DNA from 2 places in the Metabacillus sp. 113a genome. Region 1 is predicted to be linked to the other one. Evidence: predicted binding sites of a transcription regulator. Region 1 holds the regulator's gene; the other holds the start of a gene.
What was found. The regulator LexA, encoded in region 1, represses DNA repair genes until DNA is damaged. The targets are predictions, from matches to a motif close to CGAACATATGTTCG.
Positions count from the first base shown of each region.

Region 2: a site for LexA is predicted at 8,858-8,871, ahead of addB (helicase-exonuclease AddAB subunit AddB). Genes of this name have one in related genera too.

Region 1 is NZ_JBNILJ010000001.1:581,521-591,853, reverse strand. It holds gene cysI (assimilatory sulfite reductase (NADPH) hemoprotein subunit) at 1-968, shown strand, start outside; gene lexA (transcriptional repressor LexA) at 1,037-1,654, opposite strand; gene yneA (cell division suppressor protein YneA) at 1,806-2,126, shown strand; gene ACQCVE_RS03145 (YneB family resolvase-like protein) at 2,135-2,797, shown strand; gene ACQCVE_RS03140 (DUF896 domain-containing protein) at 2,907-3,137, shown strand; gene tkt (transketolase) at 3,233-5,242, shown strand; gene sirA (sporulation inhibitor of replication protein SirA) at 5,515-5,961, shown strand; gene ACQCVE_RS03125 (YneF family protein) at 6,047-6,268, shown strand; gene ACQCVE_RS03120 (aspartyl-phosphate phosphatase Spo0E family protein) at 6,652-6,828, opposite strand; gene ACQCVE_RS03115 (cytochrome c biogenesis CcdA family protein) at 7,101-7,805, shown strand; gene ACQCVE_RS03110 (response regulator) at 7,908-8,267, shown strand; gene ACQCVE_RS03105 (CcdC family protein) at 8,399-8,884, shown strand; gene ACQCVE_RS03100 (DUF2621 domain-containing protein) at 8,925-9,350, opposite strand; gene ACQCVE_RS03095 (spore germination protein) at 9,473-9,715, opposite strand; gene ACQCVE_RS03090 (hypothetical protein) at 9,815-10,201, opposite strand; gene ACQCVE_RS03085 (small acid-soluble spore protein P) at 10,303-10,333, opposite strand, start outside.
Region 2 is NZ_JBNILJ010000006.1:112,178-122,510, forward strand. It holds gene ACQCVE_RS11725 (AAA family ATPase) at 1-412, opposite strand, end outside; gene ACQCVE_RS11730 (exonuclease SbcCD subunit D) at 409-1,590, opposite strand; gene addA (helicase-exonuclease AddAB subunit AddA) at 1,607-5,323, opposite strand; gene addB (helicase-exonuclease AddAB subunit AddB) at 5,316-8,813, opposite strand; gene ACQCVE_RS11745 (MFS transporter) at 8,938-10,080, shown strand; gene ACQCVE_RS11750 (TVP38/TMEM64 family protein) at 10,091-10,333, opposite strand, start outside.

The DNA of each region.
Region 1 (10,333 bases):
TGATGATTGGCGGAGGAATGGGGATGTCTCATGGAGATAAGGAGACCTATCCTCAAATCGGTAAAATCATCGGCTTCTGCACCCCGGATAAAATTCTGGAGCTGTCGGAAAAGATCATTACCATCCAGCGGGATTACGGCAACCGTTCTGAAAGAAAGAACGCACGTTTTAAGTATACAGTCGACCGCCTCGGCCTGGAAACCGTGAAAGAGGAGCTGGAAGAGAGGCTCGGCTGGAAGCTCGGGCAGCCTGAAGATTTTCATTTTGACCATAACGGGGACCGTTATGGCTGGGTGGAAGGAACAGAAGGCACATGGCATTATACGTTGTTTGTAGAAGGCGGCCGTGTGGCGGACTTTGAAGGTTACCAGCTTAAGACAGGCTTAAAAGAGATCGCGAGAGTGCATACCGGCGATTTCCGCCTTACTGCCAATCAAAATGTTATCATCGCGAATGTAGCTGCTGAAAAGAAGGCGGAAATTGAAGGGCTCATTCAAGCATACGGCTTAACAGACGGAGCCCATCACTCTGCACTCCGCCGGAGTTCGATGGCATGTGTAGCACTCCCGACATGCGGTCTGGCTATGGCCGAGGCGGAGCGTTACCTTCCAGAGCTGATCAGCAGGATTGAAGAAATTGTGGATATAAACGGTCTTCGGGGAGAAGAGATCACCATCCGCATGACCGGCTGTCCGAACGGATGTGCCCGCCATGCACTGGGGGAAATCGGCTTTATCGGAAAAGCTCCCGGAAAGTATAACATGTACTTGGGAGCAGCCTTTGACGGCAGCCGGCTCAGCAAAATGTACAAAGAGAACATTGGAGAAGAAGAAATTCTGAATGAGCTCGGGCAGCTTTTGCCCCGCTACGCAAAGGAAAGAGAACAAGGAGAACATTTTGGGGATTATGTCATCCGTGCCGGCATCATCGGGGCAACGACTGACGGAACCAACTTTCATGCGTTATAAAAAAGAAGATGGCTGCCAGCCATCTTCTTTTTATGCAGAAAAAAAGCCTGTCCTGACGAACAAGGCTCTCAATGCACCGTACGATATACGCCAATCACTTTTCCTAAGATTGAAACATTCCGCAGGATAATAGGCTCCATGGATGAATTTTCCGGCTGAAGCCTGATATAATCCTTTTCTCTGAAAAAGCGCTTGACGGTTGCTTCATCATCTTCCGTCATGGCGACCACGATCTCTCCATTATTAGCAGACTGCTGCTGGCGGACTATCACAAGGTCTCCGTCCAGAATTCCCGCTTCAATCATACTGTCTCCTACAACTTCAAGCATAAATACATGGTCATCAGGAGGGACCAGACGTTCGGGCAGCGGGAAATATTCTTCAATGTTTTCTACTGCTGTAATAGGAACCCCTGCTGTAACCTTCCCGATAATCGGGATGTTGACAGCGCTGCTTTTTGGAATTTCCAGTTCTTCGTTCAGTACTTCAATCGCTCTCGGCTTAGTGGGGTCTCTCCGTATCAATCCTTTATTCTCGAGCCGCGCAAGGTGGCCATGCACGGTAGAGCTTGAGGCAAGGCCTACGGCCAAGCCAATTTCACGGACGGAGGGAGGATAGCCTTTGCTTTTGACTTCCTGTTTAATAAATTCCAGAATGTCCTGTTGCCTTTTTGATAGTTTGCTCATCCTTAGCACCTCAGAGTAAGTAATTTATAGTTATTATAGCATGATTTACCTGCATATACAAACATAAGTTCGAAAACCTCTTGACTGGGAATGTTTGTTCGGATTATAATGAATTTATCAAAATACGAACAAACATTCTGGAGGGATTCAAATGTCTAAAATTACATTTGCTTACATTTCTGTTTTCGCACTTCTTGTTGGAGGAATTTTATACGCAGCCGCTGATAAAGGGAACAGCAGCCTGCTTGAAAAATATGCTAAAATAGAAATCCGTGAAGGCGATACGCTGTGGGATCTTGCGGAAGAGCTCAAAGGCAGACATGATCTTACAAGTACTGAATTCGTGGAGTGGGTCAACAAGGAGAACAGGATGACTTCCCTCGTCATTAAACCTGGCGAAGAGCTGTATATACCGGTTAAAAAAGAAGAAGTGTATAAAATAGATGCGAAGATGATAGCTTCAGAAGAGTAGGTGGTTGTTTGAAAGCGATAATTTACTGCAGGGTGAGCACAGATAAGGCAGAACAGGAGACATCGCTGCAGAGGCAAAAGGAAGAACTCTCCTCGCTTGCAGAAGAGCACGGGATGGAACCGGTGCAGACCATCATGGAGAAAGCCAGCGGCTATGAAATAGAGAGAGAGGGGATCCTTACCCTTCTTGATGCGGTGAAAAAAAGAGAAGCAGAGGCGATACTCATTCAGGATGAGACAAGGCTTGGGAGGGGCAGTGCCAGAATGGCCATCCTTCATTTTCTGTATAAAGAAAAGGCTAAAGTATTTACGATTTCACATCAGGGAGAGCACCAGCTTTCTGAAGCGGATTCAATGGTCCTTGAAATAGTGGGTATTGTAGAGGAGTACCAAAGGAAAATACATAATTTAAAGATTAAACGGGGAATGAAGCGTGCAGTAGAAAATGGCTACCGTCCCCAGGAAAACCTGACAGATCTCTCCTCAGGCGGAAGGAAAGACAAAATAGATGTTCCTATCGAGGATATTATCCGTCTTAGGGCAAGCAAACTCACCTTTGCAGAAATTGCCGCTACCCTTAGAGGATTTGGATATTCCGTTTCAAAAGCAACCGTTCATCGGCGATACCAGGAGTATACGGAAGAAACAAAGGCAGCCGAACAGGAGAACTAATCTGTTTGTTTGCCTTTTTCTCATATATTTTGTACGATGTCACTACTAACTTTAGTTTTGATGCAGGAACTTTGCTTTTGGCAGAGCCGGTTTATAAAGGAGAATCAATATGCTTTCTAAAGAAAAAATCGACAGAATCAATGCTCTTTCAAGAAAGTCCAAATCCGAGGGGCTTACGGAAAAGGAGCTTCTTGAACAAAAGAGACTCCGTGAAGAGTACCTCCGTGCTTTTAGGGGTTCTATGAAGAACACGCTGAAAAGTGTAACGGTTGTAGACCCTGAGGGAAATGATGTAACTCCACAAAAATTGAAAAATGAAAAGAATAAAAGATTGCATTAACCAGGGCCTGTTGAAATTAACAGGCCTATTGGTTGTACATTTTCTTTTCTACGGATATGATAAGAGGGTAAATTGTTCACGAAAGGATGGTTATTATGACATTATCTACTATTGATTCATTATCCATTGCTACAATTCGTACGTTATCCATTGATGCAATTGAAAAAGCAAAATCAGGGCATCCGGGAATGCCGATGGGTTCCGCTCCAATGACATATAAGCTTTGGGTAGATTTTATGAAGCAAAACCCCGGCAACCCAAATTGGTTTAACCGTGACCGGTTTGTTCTTTCAGCCGGACATGGCTCTATGCTTCTTTACAGCATGCTTCATTTATCCGGATACGATGTTTCCATGGAGGATTTAAAATCATTCCGTCAGTGGGACAGCAAAACTCCGGGACATCCTGAATTCGGGCACACTCCGGGAGTTGACGCAACGACTGGTCCGCTTGGACAGGGAATTGGAATGGCTGTCGGCATGGCAATGGCTGAACGGCACCTTGCTCATACATATAACAGAGGTTCATACAACATCGTAGACCATCATACATTTGCCGTTTGCGGAGACGGAGATTTAATGGAAGGAATCTCTTCTGAAGCTTCGTCATTTGCCGGCCACTTAAAGCTTGGCAGGTTAATTGTTCTTTATGATTCCAATGATATCTCTCTTGACGGGGATCTTGACCGCTCTTTCAGCGAAAACGTCCAGCAGCGCTTTGAGGCGATGGGCTGGCAGGTTCTGCGTGTAGAGGATGGAAATGATACGGATGAAATAGGCCGGGCTATTGAAGAAGCCAAAAAGAACGAAGATCAGCCGACTCTCATCGAAGTAAAAACGACAATCGGCTTTGGTTCTCCAAACCGTGCAGGAACATCAGGGGTACACGGTGCACCGCTCGGAGCAGAGGAAACGAAGCTTACAAAAGAAGCATACAAGTGGACTTTCGAAAAGGATTTCCATGTACCGGATGAAGTGTATGAACATTTCAGCAAAACCATTAAAGACCATGGGGCTCAGGCTGAGCAAGAGTGGAATGAACTTTTTGAGGATTATAAAAAAGAGTATCCTGAGCTTGCAGAAGAGCTGACAAGGGCCATCCACGGCGAGCTTCCTGAAGGATGGGACGCGGATATTCCTGTCTATGAGACAGGTGCAGGACTCGCTTCCAGAGCTTCTTCAGGAGAAGTGCTTAATGCGATAGCCAAAAATGTGCCTTACCTGTTTGGAGGCTCTGCTGACCTTGCAGGTTCAAATAAGACAACAATTAAAAATGTAGAGGACTTCACGGCGGATAACTACAGCGGGCGCAACATCTGGTTCGGTGTCAGGGAATTCTCAATGGGTGCTGCTCTTAATGGCATGACTCTGCATGGCGGCCTAAAGGTTTTCGGAGGAACATTCTTCGTATTCTCTGATTACCTGCGTCCGGCTATTCGTCTTGCTGCGCTTATGAACCTTCCTGTGACCTTTGTCTTTACACACGACAGCATTGCCGTTGGGGAAGACGGCCCAACGCATGAGCCGATTGAACAGCTCGCTTCTCTGCGCGCCATGCCAAACCTTGATGTTATCAGACCCGCAGATGGCAACGAAGTAGCTGCGGCCTGGAAACTGGCAGTAACATCAGAATCAAGTCCAACGGCTCTTGTCCTTTCAAGACAGGATCTTCCGACGCTGGAGCATTCTGCAGAACTTGCTGCTTCAGGAGTGGAAAAAGGAGCTTACATCGTTTCTCCTGCCGATAAAGAGCAGGCAGATGTGCTTCTGCTGGCTTCAGGATCTGAGGTTGGTCTAGCGGTAGAAGCTCAGAAAGCACTTTTGCAGGAGGGCATCCACGCTTCAGTTGTCAGCATGCCATCCTGGAAAAGGTTTGAAGAGCAATCAGAAGAATACAAACGCTCCGTTCTTCCAAAAGAAGTTAAAAAGCGTCTTGCTATCGAGGTTGCGTCTCCGCTTGGCTGGGAACGTTACACAGGAGATGAAGGGGATGTACTTGGAATCAATCGTTTTGGGGCATCAGCACCTGGCAGCACAATTATGAAAGAATTTGGATTCACCTCTGAGAATGTAGCAGCGAGAGTCAAAGCGTTACTGAATAAATAGGATTTATTGATCGAGTGTTCGTTTTCACACCTGTTGACTGGAACGGAAGGCAACCTGGGAGGAACCTTGCCGCTCGCCTTCAAGCTGTAATCAACAGTCAAGTTAACAGAGCTGATCAATTAGAGGAGAAGAGGAGCCGGCATTATACCGGCTCTTCTTTTATCTCTATTCGACATAATTAGTGGTTCCTCTCTCCGTATTAAGACACTCTTCACTCCATCCATCCCGTTATAATGAGTAAAAGGGCGGCATCGGCTTAGGAGGGATTACCATTGAGGCATTACTATGTGTATTTTATGGAAGAGGAGATTGCAAGTCATTATTTTGGCAAGGAATCAAAAATTTTTGATCTAATCCGCACGTATCATTGGACAAGCATACATGATGAGCGTTACTCATTGCTTAAACAGCAGGTTGAGTATATATCGAAGCCTATTCCTTCAAAATCGATTCATCAGCTGCTGAACGGATTTTTAATGATGAGAAAGGGGTACAGGCAGCTTGGAGACTTGCACAGAATCGTGTTAAATGGCGATCCTGGACAGGCTACCCTTCTGATTAAAGAGAGGTATCTGGAAATTGATGCCCAGGGCAGCTTTGAAGCTGAGACTATATTTTTTGAAATTCTCCGTAAAATGAATCCCTGTTTTCTCGCAATGGACTTTCAATCAAGAAGATATGGCTGGCTAAACCCGATATCGGAAAGAAAATTTGTCTAAAAAAGCAGAAATTAGGCAGGAATTATTGTATAATTGCCGAGGGTTTAGTAGACTGTAAACGAGAGAACTTGAAGGAGGAACTACCATGGCTTTATGGCTCGGCATTACACTGATTATAGTTGCTCTTTTGGGCGGCGTGGCGCTGGGTTTCTTTATCGCTCGCAGATACATGATGAGCTATTTGAAAAAGAATCCGCCAATTAATGAAAATATGCTACGGATGATGATGATGCAGATGGGAATGAAACCGTCCCAGAAGAAAATCAACCAAATGATGAAGGCGATGAACAATCAACAGTTGAAGTAGACCCTTGTGGCTGCAGGGTTTATCGCTTAACGATAGATACTCGAAGACACATTTGCAGGCTTGCTTTTACTGTGAGGTAAATTCTATATAGGAATTTATTGAAATGAATCTGTACTTTCCCGAACCACTTATTCTGTTGGCAGCTTAGCCTATGGATGGTGGTTCTTCGTCTTATACAGGAGTTTATTTTCCGCTGCGGCCGTTCGCTTATCCCTATACAGAAACAGCCACCAAGAAATGTGCATGAGTGCCTGCAGAAAGATCATTTGCTTCTTACCAAATCGGTTAACCGATCATTCTTTCAATAAACGAAATAAATGAACGATTGAATTCGTATATAATAAAAGAAATGACCGATAGTGGCCATCTCTTTTCTGACAAAATTATAAGCTGATCCGCTGTCCGTTATTGGAAGACTGAAACTGCTGGTACTCATAGAGCATTTTATCGAGTTCCTGACTGTAACGAATGGTAATCGATGAAGACATACCGTTTTTATCAGCTATTTCATTAAGTTCTACCCGTTTCTGTTCAATCTCTTTAAGTATACTTTTTTTCATCGCTGCGATAAATCCCTTCTATATGAACTGCTGCTTGCACCTGGAATTCGGTTGGAGCAGGAGATGTAATAATCTTATTAAATTATAAGGGCATTTACTGAATTCTTCTATATGCTGGATTTAACTGTAAGAAAATTGACATATCCCTGTCATAAAGTGAAACAATTATATCTTGCTGCACTTGATAAAATAGAGATAGGGAATTTTATTGCAAGGAAGGGACTGCATAAACATAAACACTTGGTCAATCAGGAAACGGAGGGGGAGAATGAATGAGTGACGTGAATGTGCTTCTTTCTTTCGGTGCGGGGTTTCTGTCGTTTATTTCACCGTGCTGCTTGCCTGTGTATCCGGCATTTTTATCATACATAACCGGGGTAACTGTATCGGATTTAAAACATCATCAGGGGATGCAGAATAGGCAGAGCCTGCTGCATACATTCTTCTTTTTACTTGGATTCTCTATTATATTTGTTGCGTTGGGGTACAGCGCTACTATTATCGGACGCTTTTTTATTGATTATCAGAATCTTTTGAGACAGCTCGGTGCTATTTTGATGATCGTAATGGGTTTTGTTACACTTGGAGTGTTTAGTCCGGCTCTGCTCTTGAAGGAGCGTAAATTTCAATTCAAAACCAGGCCGGCAGGGTACGCCGGTACTTTACTAATTGGTCTTGGTTTTGCCGCTGGCTGGTCACCGTGCATTGGACCCATTCTGACCTCAGTAATGGGACTTGCCAGTTCCCAGCCCGAATCCAGTGTTCTTTATATGGTAAGCTATGTGCTGGGATTTTCGGTTCCCTTTTTCCTAATGGCATTCTTCCTTGGAAAAATGAATTGGATAAAGCGTCACACCGGTGCCTTTATGAAAACAGGCGGGACTGTTATGCTGGGGATGGGACTTATCCTGTATTTTGACGGATTGTCCAGGATTATCATTTTTTTCACTGAGCTGACAGGTTTTTCAGGATTTTAGACCTATAAATTTATTATAAATGAGACAAATTTACTACATATTTCTTATGAATCTGTTATAATAAGGGCAGAAAAAGTGCTAAGCATGATGGGGAGGGGTAACATGGCGGGGATTTTAATCGTCGATGATGCCAAATTTATGAGAGTAACGCTGACCAGTATTTTAAATGGAGCCAACCACACGATTGCAGGAGAAGCTGAAAATGGGTTTGAAGCGGTCAGCAAATACAGGGAGCTTCTTCCCGATCTGGTTACACTTGATATTACAATGCCTGAAAAAAATGGGATTGAAGCCCTTAAAGAAATTATGAGGGAATTTCCGTCCGCCAAGGTGATTATGTGCTCTGCAATGGGACAGCAGAAGATGGTTGTGGAAGCCATTGAAGCAGGAGCAAAGGATTTTATAATTAAGCCATTTGATGCAAGCCGTGTGCTGGAAGCTGTGGATCGTGTATTAGGATAGTTCATTTGCCATTTAGAGTCTGTCTAAATGGTTTTTTTGTTCCGCAGCATGATAAAGGCGGACGAGTCATATGTTAACTTAGGCATAAATGGTTTATAATAGAAGCAATACACTGCGAGGGATGATAAAGGATGGATTTACTGATCATTTCTACTATATTGGCCGTTTTTATGGGCTGCATCGTGCTGGTAGTAAGAATGAGAGCCTCCAGGAGGCCTGCATCTGCAAAAAAAATCATCTTGCCGCCGCTTTTTATGAGTACCGGAGCTCTCATGTTCGTTTTTCCTTTTTTTCGTGTAACGTTTGCGGAATTTTCGGAAGCGATCCTGGCAGGCATGTTTTTTTCGATATTCCTCATTAAAACAAGCAAGTTTGAAATCAGGGACAATGAAATTTATTTGAAGAGATCCAAGGCCTTTGCTTTCATACTAGTGGCGCTTCTCGCACTCCGGATTGGCTTGAAGTCTGTTTTAAGTTTATCCATTGATGTGGGAGCACTGAGCGGAATGTTCTGGATTCTGGCTTTTGGGATGATTGTACCCTGGAGGATTGCCATGTATGTATCGTTTAAGAAAATACAAAACCAGCTTAATCCGCCAAACAGTCAGGCGACTTAAAAAGCTGCAGCCGGTAACCCGGATGCAGCTCTTTTCTTTCTTAAAACATTGCTTTATAGGAACGGTGATCGATATTCTTTTCTTTCAGTCTTTTTATTAAGAATTTATGATCTCTTTTAGGTGTGGCCAGAATATAGCCTCTGATTACATGATCCTGAGTGATAAAAGAAGCTTTTTCGCTTAAGGCAAGCTCACCGATTTTGCCTGCAATTTTCTCCCTTGCCACATCCCTGAACAGTTCGGGAACTGGGGCAACTAATTCCTCTAACAGCTCTTTCTGCTGCTGCTCCCACAGATGGCGCGATTGGCTTATATAATGATCCTGCCAGTCCAAATCGGATTTCCCATCTTCTTTGGGCAGTCGCTTTAAGAATTTTCTGAACATAAAGTATCCGCCGATCGAGAGCATTCCGGCGAGGAAAAACACCCAAAATACGATAAACCATTGAAACCAGCCGTCCAGCATCATCCTTCACCCCAACTGTTTCCATTTATTCTTTTATTATACATGAAACGGGCTCAGTTTAGTGGCAAGCGCTTTATTTTCTTCAATTTGTGAAAGCCGTTCCCCGGGGACAGGGAAGGACATCAATTAGAGCGGCTTTGTCTCTGGGCTGCGGCTCCTCTTAAACGGGCAGGATCTTTCATGGGCCCTGAGGGAACCTGCGGAGAAGCTGTGCCGTTCGCAGATTCGGATGACACCGATTCCATATCAGGGCTGCCTTCTGCGGTTTTCGATGCAGTTACAGGTGAAATGTTCGCCGCATTGCCGAAATGGACAATACCTCCCGAAACCTCATTAATAACCAGGTTTTTAATATATACTCCCATTTGCTATCTCTCCTCCGGCTTTTTTCCATTATATGTACAGGCTTCATTCCATGTATAAGCATTTATCCAAAAATGGAAAAAAGCAGAGACAGGTCTCTGCTAAAGCTGAATAATTATCCTATCGTTCGTCCCGGCTTTTCCGGACTGTTCTTCCTTAGGCACATGGATTTCAAGAAAGCCATCCTGAAATTTCGCATTAAGCGTTCTGCTGTCTATTTCAAATGGGAGAAAAACCAGAGATTCAAGAAGCTTTCCATCACAGCATTCACTTTGGATGGTTAAGCTGCTGTGGTCTTTACTAATAACGAGCCGCTTAGGGAAAACCGTGCACAGGTCCGCTTCAATAATGTACTGATCGCTTATTTCGTATACATCTGTTCTGAACGAATTGGCCAGTCCGTCCGCATAAGGATCTTCCAAAAACTGAGCCAGCCATTGATCCAGCCCTTCAAAATCAGAAAGAGCGGGTCGTTTAGAATCACTCATTGCTGTCATACCCTCCATAAAAACCTTTCCATTATTTTTATTCAAGTGATTGATAAAAGTGAATGGAACAGGCCTATGAGAAGGAAAAAAATGATCGTGCTTTACATATCGTGTCCGCTATTATGCTTTTGG
Region 2 (10,333 bases), on a different contig from region 1:
CGAGCAATTGGTGTACCTTTTCATTCACTTCACTTGCTTTATCTGCTAGAACAACGGGTTCCGCCTCCAAATCAATCAGGCGTGAAATAGAGCCTTTTACCCGGTGCTCATCCGTTCTTTTATAGGTTCTCTCCACCTTGTACCGTTTTACTTTGGCTCCATTTCGAAGCTCGAATGTGTAGGAAACGGAAAGCTGGTCTTCTGCGTGATTCAAAATGCCATGCGTATTATTTGCAGCCCGTTCCACTTTTCCATACAAAGCGAGAGTGATGGCATCCAGAATGGAAGACTTGCCGCTTCCCGTCGGACCGAAAATCCCGAATACACCACCGTCACACAGCTCTTCAAAATCAATGGTCTGTTTTTCTCTGAAGCTATGCAGTCCGGTTATCGTCAGCTCTATCGGCTTCATGCAAGCTCCGCCTCCTCTTTTTCCCCTTCGCTCACGAGCTCACGAAAAAGGGTAACGAGCCTCTCGTCCGGTTTCGCTCCGCCGGTCTGCTTTTCATAGAAACGGACAAACAATTCATCAATCGGAACACTCGACCTCGATTCCGGCTGAAGAGCTTCTTCTTCTGAATGGAAAACCGGCCGGATATGAACAATGCCCGAATGGTTTTTTCTCAGATTCTGAATCTCTTCGATTGAAAGTGCTTCTGTTAAATGAATCTCTAAATCTACCCATGCATTTCTATCTTTTCCCTGATTAAACCATTCATGCACCTCGGCCAGCCCTCCTGAAGCCTTCCATCTTACAAGCGGCTTTCCGCTTGTAAGAAACACCTCCGTTACCTTAGCCTCCTGGCCAGGATCTGCATCGATAATGGTCACGGATTTTGCATATCCTGATTCGGAAAAACTGTAGGCAAGCGGAGATCCCGAGTAACGGGCATGGGTGAGGGCCCGCTTTATGGTTTGCGGTCTGTGCAAATGCCCGAGTGCCACATACTGCGCTGAAGCAGGCAGGCTGTCTGCCGCTACAGTATAAGCCCCTCCTACTTCAATCGGGCGCTCAGAGTCAGAGGTACTTCCACCGGCAACATGAAGGTGGCTCATCGCAATGTTAACTGCGCCGGTGCTGAACGGACTGCACATACTCTCAAAAAGCCCTTTAATTTTGGCATCATAATGGTTTCTCATTTGAAGCTCGTCAAAATTATCTGACAACACCTGTTCAAGTCTTGATTCTGAAGGATAGGCGAGGGCAGCCATGTTCATCGTCTGCCCTGCGATCGGTACGTCTACACGGAGCAGTCCTCCGGCTGGATAGCCGATTAGATGAATGCGGTGATCCCCGGCAAGGGGTGCTGCAGCTGCAAGCCGTTCCGGGTTATCATGATTACCCGCGATAACAACCACCGGACGTTTCCCTTTATCGGACAGTCTTGCAAGACTTTCGTAAAACATTTTCTCCGCAGCGGACGGAGGATTTACCGTATCGAACACATCACCTGCCATAATGACCGCATCGATTTTTTCTTTTTCCACGATTTCAGCAAGCTCGTCCAAAAAGGCGGCCTGCTCAGGCAACCGGCTCCGTCCCTCGAGACTCTTCCCGAGATGCCAGTCGGCTGTATGCAAAATCCTCATTGTCCATTCCCTCCTTTTACACGTCCAAAATACTGCCGGTATCAAAGAAAAACAGCACTCTTCTAATGACCGGTCTTCTATATATCGCTTCTATCGCTTCGCTGTAAAGCCTGAGCTGAATTTCGTAACGGTCTCTCATTGTACTCTCCGCATCCGCAAAGCCCCCTGGAAACCTTCCTTTTATCGCATCGGTTTTGAAATCGACGATCGTTAAGCCTTCTTCATCTTCAAAAAGACAGTCAATGACCCCTTGTACAAGCACGTTATCCGGGACAGCTTCTTGCTCTGGTGCCCGGGCATAGCTGAAAGGCACTTCTCTTAGGATCCTTTTAGCTGAGAGCATGGTTTTCCCGATTTCCGAGGAAAAAAAGGCAGCAATCGCATCTGGATCTACAGCATTTGCCTGTTCTTCTGTCAGCAGCTCCCTGATTTTCATGTCTTCAGCAGTTTGAAGAACGTCTTCACGTGAAACGGGGGCTTCCAGGGAAATATGCTGCATAACGGCATGCATGGCCGTTCCGCGTTCCGCTGCCGTCAGCACTTTCTGCTGCAGAAACTTTGGCCGCTCATAGCTGATGCTTTGGTTTCTTCTCCCGCCTGGTATATGCTCTGCATATTCGTCCTTATAGGCTTGCTGTCTTTTAATCTCTGATACGGACTGCTTCGACCGCTGCCTGGACGCAGCGGCATAAGGATACGACCAGGTCAGTTCCTTCTCAACCGCTTCTCTCCATCCGGATATGACAGGAACTGGACGGTTTTCGGAAAGGGCTTTTAAGATTTCCGCTTCCATATCCTCCCGCTCTGAACCGGATTCAGTCAGTTCGCTCTGATGGACAAATTGCACTTTCCATGCAGACGAGTGGCTTGAAAGCTCATTCATGCCTGCCTCTCCCTCATGGAGCTCATGTGAATCGCGGTGGCGGACAAGAGCAGGTCCAATCCAGTCCAGATAGGATTTTGCCTGCAGCCGGTCTCCATCAGGCAGCAGCCAGTCCTCCTTGAGAAGTGCTCTCTTCCAATTTTGTAGTGCTTTTGCTCTGTCCTTGACCGTTCCGATCAGATACAATTTTTCCTTCGCCCTTGTTAACGCTACATACAGGACTCTCAGCTCCTCTGACAGCAATTCAATCTTCAGTTTCTTCTTCATCGCAAGCAGCGGGAGGGTCGGATAGCTGAAGCGCAGTTCAGGATGAATATATTTCGTGCCGAAGCCCAGATGCTTATCGAGAAGAAAGCTTTTATTCATGTCCATCATATTAAATTGCCTTGCAAGTCCTGCCGTAAAGACAACCGGAAATTCAAGTCCTTTGCTGCTGTGAATCGTCATAATCCGGACGACATCCTCTTGCTCTCCAAGAGCTCTGGCAGCCCCTAGATCATCCCCGCGTTCCTGCATTCTTTCAATAAACCGCAGGAACCTGAATAATCCGCGGAAGGAGGTTGCTTCATATTGGCGGGCACGGTCATAAAGGGCGCGGAGGTTCGCCTGGCGCTGTTTCCCTCCAGGCATGCCGCCTGCAAAATCAAAATATTTGCTCTCTCTGTATATTTTCCAAACCAGATCAGACACCGATCCTTTTCTTGCATCGCTCCTCCACTCATGCAAGCGGCTGAAAAAGCGGTTCAGCTTTTCTGCAAGCGGCTGATCGGAGGCTATCGCGTGCTGCATGGCCGCTTTGCACGCTTCGTAATAGGTGCCTTTTTTGTCGTAGGTCCGAATGGCTGCCATCTCCGTCTCGCTGAGTCCGACGATTGGCGACCGCAGGACAGAGGCAAGCGGAATATCCTGTGACGGGTTATCAATCACCTTAAGCAGTGACATCATGATGTTCACTTCTGTTGCTTCAAAATACCCGCCTGAAAGATTGGCATAAACGGGAATGCCCTGCTTTTTAAGCTCTTCGATCATTTGAGGGGCCCAGGGCATTGAGCGCAGCAGGATCACAATATCCCGGTACATGATGTTCCTCGTCCCGCCTTTTTTCCGGTCATAAACCTGAAACCGGCTGTCCGTCAGCTCACGGATTTTTCTGGCAATCAGCCTTGATTCAAGCTGAACCGTTTCAGCCTCCGGCTCATTAGGAATGCCTGCTGCCTCTGTTTCTTCCGTATCATCCAGCCCGCTTCTGTCCGCAAGCAAAAGCTCAGTTTTCATACCGCTGCTTTCAGGATATGAGGCACCAAGCTTCAGTTCAGCCTGCTGGTCGTAATCGATCTCTCCCACCTTTTCACCCATGAGCTGTTTGAAAAGAAAATTTGTGCCATCCAATACTTCTGAACGGCTCCGGAAGTTCTTATTTAAATCAATTCTCTGGCCTGTAAGCTCTGGAACCGGCATAAATCTTTTATATTTCGCCAAAAACAGCATCGGCTCTGCCAGGCGGAAGCGGTAGATGGATTGTTTCACATCCCCTACCATAAATAAATTCCCGGTTTCTTCTGTCTCTTTTTTCACGAGCTGGAGAATGGCCTCCTGCACCAGGTTGGTGTCCTGGTATTCATCCACCATCACTTCCGTGAATTGCCGGCGGCAGGCAAGCGCAGGCTCACCGGGCAGAAGACGGCCAGCTTCGTCTTCTACAGACAGAATGGAGAGGCATAAATGTTCAAGATCTGAATAATCCACAAGCCCTTTTTCTTTTTTCTTTTTCTGAAAATTGGCCCCGAACTTTTTTACAAACTGAACGAGTGTCTCCATTACCGGCTTCAAATCCCCCAAATCCTTCATGGAACGGCGGATATCCCTCTGGAACCAGTCTTCTTTGACTTTATCCAGGTGCTTTTTGGCGCTCTCTCTTAACGCCTTCACTTCCTCCGTCAGGGCAGGATCATATTCGTCCCCTTTGACGGGTTTCGCGCGCTTAGGTTTTAGGGCCTGAAATCCTTCTGAGAGTTCGTCCCACGTACCTTCCTTTTCCAGGAGCCTGTTTACCTGGTCCAGATAATCCGATACATCGTCCGCTCTCGGTGCAGGTCCCCCAGGCATTCTGATGAGTCTCATCGCCTCTTCAAGCCGCTCTTTAGCCAAACCTGTGCTGATGGCAATGTCTTCTCTGATTACCGGAAAATACGGCTGCTCTTCCAATCTGGAATCTTCGTTCACATCATAAAGCTGAGGAAGCCGGTCAAGCCATGCATCCGGATTCGGATTGGATCTTGAAAAATCATAGAGAGTCCGAATCAAGTCCTGCAGGGCTAAATCACTCCTGTCAGAGGAATAGCGGTCGGCGAGGTCGAAAAATGGTTCATTGTCCTCTTTCCCATACTCCTCTTCAAACAGATCATCCAGGACTTCATCCATCAGGAGCGCCCCCTCAGTCTGATCAGCGATCCGGAAGCCCGGATCGAGGTCAATCATATAGTAATATTTCCGGATCATGTTCAAGCAGAAAGAGTGCAGGGTCGAAATGGATGCTCTGTTCAAAAGGCTGAGCTGCCTTCTTAAATGCAGAGAGGCCGGGTTGCTTTTTAGGGCCTGTTCCAGCGCTTCCCCTATCCGGTTTTTCATTTCGGCAGCGGATGCGTTAGTAAAGGTTACGACAAGGAGCCGGTCCACATCGGCCGGGTTATCTCTGCTTGTAATTTTCCGGATCATCCGCTCTACCAATACAGCTGTTTTCCCTGAACCTGCTGCAGCCGCTACAAGAATATCCCGGCCGGAGGAGGCAATGGCCGACCATTGATCATCCGTCCACTGGCTCTCTGCGGGCTTCGGTATGTGATTAGTCATGATAAACGCCCTCCTCCTTTAAGCGCTGCAGAACCTGTTCGTTCTTTTCATCGGGCAGCATCCGGTATTCATTATCCTTGAGAGACTGGTCAAATTGACAGACTCCTTTATAAGGACAAAATGTGCAAGGCACTTTATCCTTCATTCGGTAAGGGCTGATTTCAGTCGTTCCATTCGTTATCTCTGTGCCGATTTTTTTAAATTCGTTTCGGACATGACTCCGAAGCAGGCCGAATTCTTCGCTGCTGGCAATGGCTGAAGAAGCACTGAATCCGCCGCTTTTCTTAAATCCCGCGGATATGATGCTGGAAGAGGCTCCGCTCTCGAGCGTCTGATCCATCAGCTGGATGGCTTCTTCTTCTCCGAGAAGAAGGCCCTTCATTTTATATTTCTTAAAAACCTCCTCCTCCAGATCATCGAGGGAAAGCGGAGAGCCGGTCTGGATCATTGGATCATGAACATGGAAATACAGAACGCCGGCCGGGCTTGCTTCAACACCAAGCCACGACTTGGAATACGAGATAATGACATCCAGATACGTAAGCATCTGCAGAGCAATGCCGTAATAGACCTCGCTCAGGTTTAGGCCCCGGTCACTTGACTTGTAGTCAACAATCCGCAAAAGGAGCCCCTGGGAGCTCTCAGCGGAATCGACCCGGTCAATCCTCCCGGTCAGCTCCATTGTATAGCCGTTTTCAAGCTTGAATCTCATCGGCGGGAGCGGCCCGCCTTTTCCGAAGCCGAGCTCGAGGCCGATTGGCGCAAACAGAGAAAGCTTTGCCTGTTCCGCTATGGCGCCTGCTGCCCTCGCAATGATTTTTTCAAGCTTCCGCTTTAAATATTGATGGCGGCTGGAGCTGAGGAGCACTTCCTTTTGAAGCATTGGTGCAAGACGGGTTACAGCTTCATTTGACAAGCTTTTGCACTGCTCTTTTGTCAAATCCCGCCATGGCACCTTTAATTCCGTGATCCGGTCTGAGATCATCTTTAAAGCCGAATGGAACAGCTGTCCTACATCCGGCGCTTCAAGCCTGAACTGCTCCCTTTCCTTCAGCTTTAATCCGTGGCTTGCGAAGTGTGAAAAAGGACAGCTTCTGAACTGCTCCATCCTTGAGACACTGCCGAGAATGTGCCCGCCGTAAAGCTCTTTTGTTACGTCCGGCTTCAGAGGCTTCGCTCGGTTTTCGTAGAATAAACTGCTGACCACCATCGCTGCGCTGCCGCTTGGATCATTCTCTATGAGATAGTTGTAGGCGTCCCACCAGCTGTCATGCACCGGGTATTGTTTTTTCCATGTTTGAAGCTGGGCGCTTAAATAGGTAAGCGCGATGGATTCGTTCGGCATAAACGTGAGCTGCTCCTCTTCCGGCAGCGATTCAGGTTCATTGACCAACCACTCCCTGGAAGCCTTCGGGAACAGCTCCTCCAGCCTGCTGACCATCATAGACGGAAGCAGGGTTTTCCCTTCTGGATCTGCAGCCGGGTAGGAGACAAAGAGATGCTCTGATCCGCTGACAAGCGCCATATAAATAACAAAGTTTTCATCCAGAAGCTGCTGTCTTGCAGAAGGTGCCATAGCAACACCGTTTCGTTCCAGAAGTTCCCTGTCTTCATCTGACAGGATGCCGTCTTCCACCGGTTTTGCAGGTATCACTCCATCATTCACCCCGGCCGCAAATGTATACTTCAGCCCATAGAAACGTGAACGCTCCATATCTCCAATCAAAACCTGATCCATTGCTGGAGGGACGAGGGAAAACTTGAGGCTTTCGAGACCTGTATCCATCATGTCGGCAAACTGTTCGGCTGATACGCACTGCTCCCCGATCATTTCTGCAAATTCATCCAGCAGCCCCATAACAGCGTCCCATACTTGCGCATGCTCGCGTCCCTCAATAAGCCGGCCGCCGCCTTCTGCCTCTTCCCGCAGCTGCTCAAGCTTCGCCGGAATGTTCAAATTCTCAAGAAACATGTAAAGTGCAGAAGCTTTTCCCACTCCAGTTTTTGCTTTCCTGAGACCGTCGGCCAGTCCTTTGAGCGGCTCGGATACCATATGTTTCAGTTCGTTAATCTGCTCTTCTTTCTCCAATTCTTCATCTGTTACAGCATTGCCGCCTTCTAATGAACGGAACCTTCTGTAAGTCCACCTCTTATCTGAGGTCCACCTTGATCCATTGATTCCGTAGGCAAGCACATAGTTTTCGAGAAAATCCATTTTTTCACGGTACAGCTGCCGGTCTGATCCCTCCGGAAAAAGAAGATCCGTTTTGACGGCCCGGAAAACAGCTTCATATCTAAAGCTTCCAGTCACCGCCTCTACAGCAGAGCGGATCAGCTCTATGAGAGGATGATGGAGCATGGAGTGCTTCTGGTCTATGAAAAATGGAATCCCGTAATCTGTAAAAACCTGTTCGATTAAATCCTGGTAGCTGGAGGGGTTTCGCAGCAAAATTGCCACTTCCCGGTAGCGGATCCCTTTTTTCCGGACAAGATAATGAATCCGGCGCGCAATTCCCTCCACCTCCGCACGGTGGCTTGCCGCCTGGCATATCGAGACATCTGCGGCTCCCTTAAAGGGCACCGAAGGCCTTGTATCGTAATTCTGCTCTAAATGCTCAAGCGAAGGAGAGTATGCGAATCTCGGGAGTTCTTTCAGCAGAACGGGTTCTTCTATTTCAATATGAAGCTCCTCTGCCATCCTTTTAAAATCCGCATATGTCATCCCCGTCATTCTGAAAAGATGAAGCTCATGCGGCAAATGCCGGTCAAACAGCTTGTCTGCTGTTATCGTAAGCGTTACCCGTTCCGCCTTGGCAGCCAGGCTCTTTACTGCCTCCCTCTCCATTGGCGTAAATTGATGAAATCCGTCTATGTAAACTTCCGCCTTTTCCAGATAGGCAGATTCTTCAATTCGTTCTGTAAGCATCCTCAGTGTATCCTCAGAATCCACGTACCTCTCTGCAAGGGCTTCCTCAAGCCGCCCGTAAATGATATGCAGGTCCTCAAGCTTTCCTGACAGCACTCTTTCTTTTTCATCCATATGCTGCTGGATGGAACGGATGCTCCCAATCAGCCCATCAGGATCCAGGTTATACCGTTTAAATTCAGTCAGCATCGTTTCCACATGCTGAATAAAGCCGGCTTTATCACTGGCTTTGCCATATACGTTAAAATTCTGCTTTTCCTCTTCAATGATTTTCCTAAGCATCATCTGCACGCCCGAAGACGTGATCATCTGCTTGGCCGCTCCGGATGTTTCCTGAAGAATCCTTAAACTGAGACGTGAAAAGCTGAAAACCTGCGCCCTGATCATTCCGCTCAGACCAGGGGTTCCAGCCAGTTCATATTCCATTGCGAACGTCATTTGATCAGGGACTAGAAAAATAATCGGCGGTCCATCAGGCCGTTCCATCAACTTTTCCCTGATTTCATTCAGAACCATCGTGGTTTTGCCGCTGCCTGAACGGCCTGCCAAAAACCGGATTGTCATTCCATTTGCCTCCTCTGGCCTTAGTCGTTTCTTTATATTATATACGAATACACGTTCGATTTCATCTGGTGGAAAACCGGACAGAATCTGCTGCATATAGTGTAACAGAGATGGGGGGATGCCAGTGAACGCATCAGGCCGGATTGCCGCGTTCTTCCTGCTTGCCGCTGCCGCCGCTGCAAGCAACCTGTATTTGCTTATCCCTATTTACGCTGAAGTAGCTGCGGGGCTTCGCGGGAGTCCCGAGGAGATTGTGTGGAGCGCCTCTCTTTTTACCTTTTTTTATTCGATCGGACTGCTCTGCTTCGGCCCTGTTTCAAGTCTTTTCGGACGAAGGAGGACGATGGCGGCCGGGCTGCTTATCTGCGCTGTACTTGCCTATTTGCTGACAGGCTCGCAGTCTCCCGCTTCCTTCCAGATGATAAGGGGGCTGCAGGGATTTTTTCTGGCAAGCTTTGCGCCAGTTGCCTACTCCTACTGCTTTGAGACATTTACAGAGGAAGTCAGAACTCATCTTATCTCCTTGATCAACGGCGGGTTTCTTTTAGCCGGTGTCGCCGGCCAGATGATAAGCTCGCTTCTCACTCAGTTCTTCGGATGGCAGGCCGTATTCTGGTTTTTCTGCGCTGCTTTTTCAATCATAGCCCTAACGGCAGCGCTGCTCCTTCCGGCCTCCAAACGACGTGCTTCGGGAGATGCTCTTGATTTATCGGTTCTTTTCCGTTCGGATCTTTTCCCATGCTATGTACTTACGTTTAGTCTGCTGATGGCCTTTGCAGCCTTTTACGATTCGTTCAGCCGGTATTTCTCAGATGCAGGCGATGAGATTCTCTTTTTAAGCCGTACAGCGGGACTTGCAGGGGCCCTTCTTTCCTTTTGGAGCGGTCCCATCATGAGGAGAATCGGCATCAAATCGGCATTGACCGGGTCAGTCGCTGCCCTTTCTGCTGTTCTCGCTGCAGCCGCCCTGCTTCCTTATCTGCCTGTGGCAACGCTGCTTTCAATATGGTTAACCGCCTCTATGGCCATGCTGCTTCCCGCTCTTATTACCAGGATTGGAGAACTTGCGGGGGACAGCCGCGCCTCCGCGATTTCCTTTTACTCTTTTATTCTGCTGGCGGGTGCTTCAGCAGGCCCGATTCTGGCTTATCATTTTCCGTTTAAAGCCCTGACTGCCGGATTCAGCCTCTTTTTTGGAGCATTCGCCCTAATCTTTCTTAAGCAGGCTGCCGGGCCGCTGCGGGAAAGAAAAAACCCGGACTCATAAGTTCCGAGCTTTACTCCCTGTCCAATTTATGCTTCATTTTCGCATTGAGTCTCTTTTCAAGAATTTTGCCGACAATCCACATGAGGATCAGCACGCCTCCAGCGGTCAATGACTTAACCGGATTTGTAAACATGGCGTGTAAATCCTGCCCAACGTAGCTCACAATAAAAATCATGACGAGCTTTCCGGTAAAAACCGCCAGCAAAAAATTCCAAATGCTGATTCTCGACAGGCCTGCCACCACATTCACTGC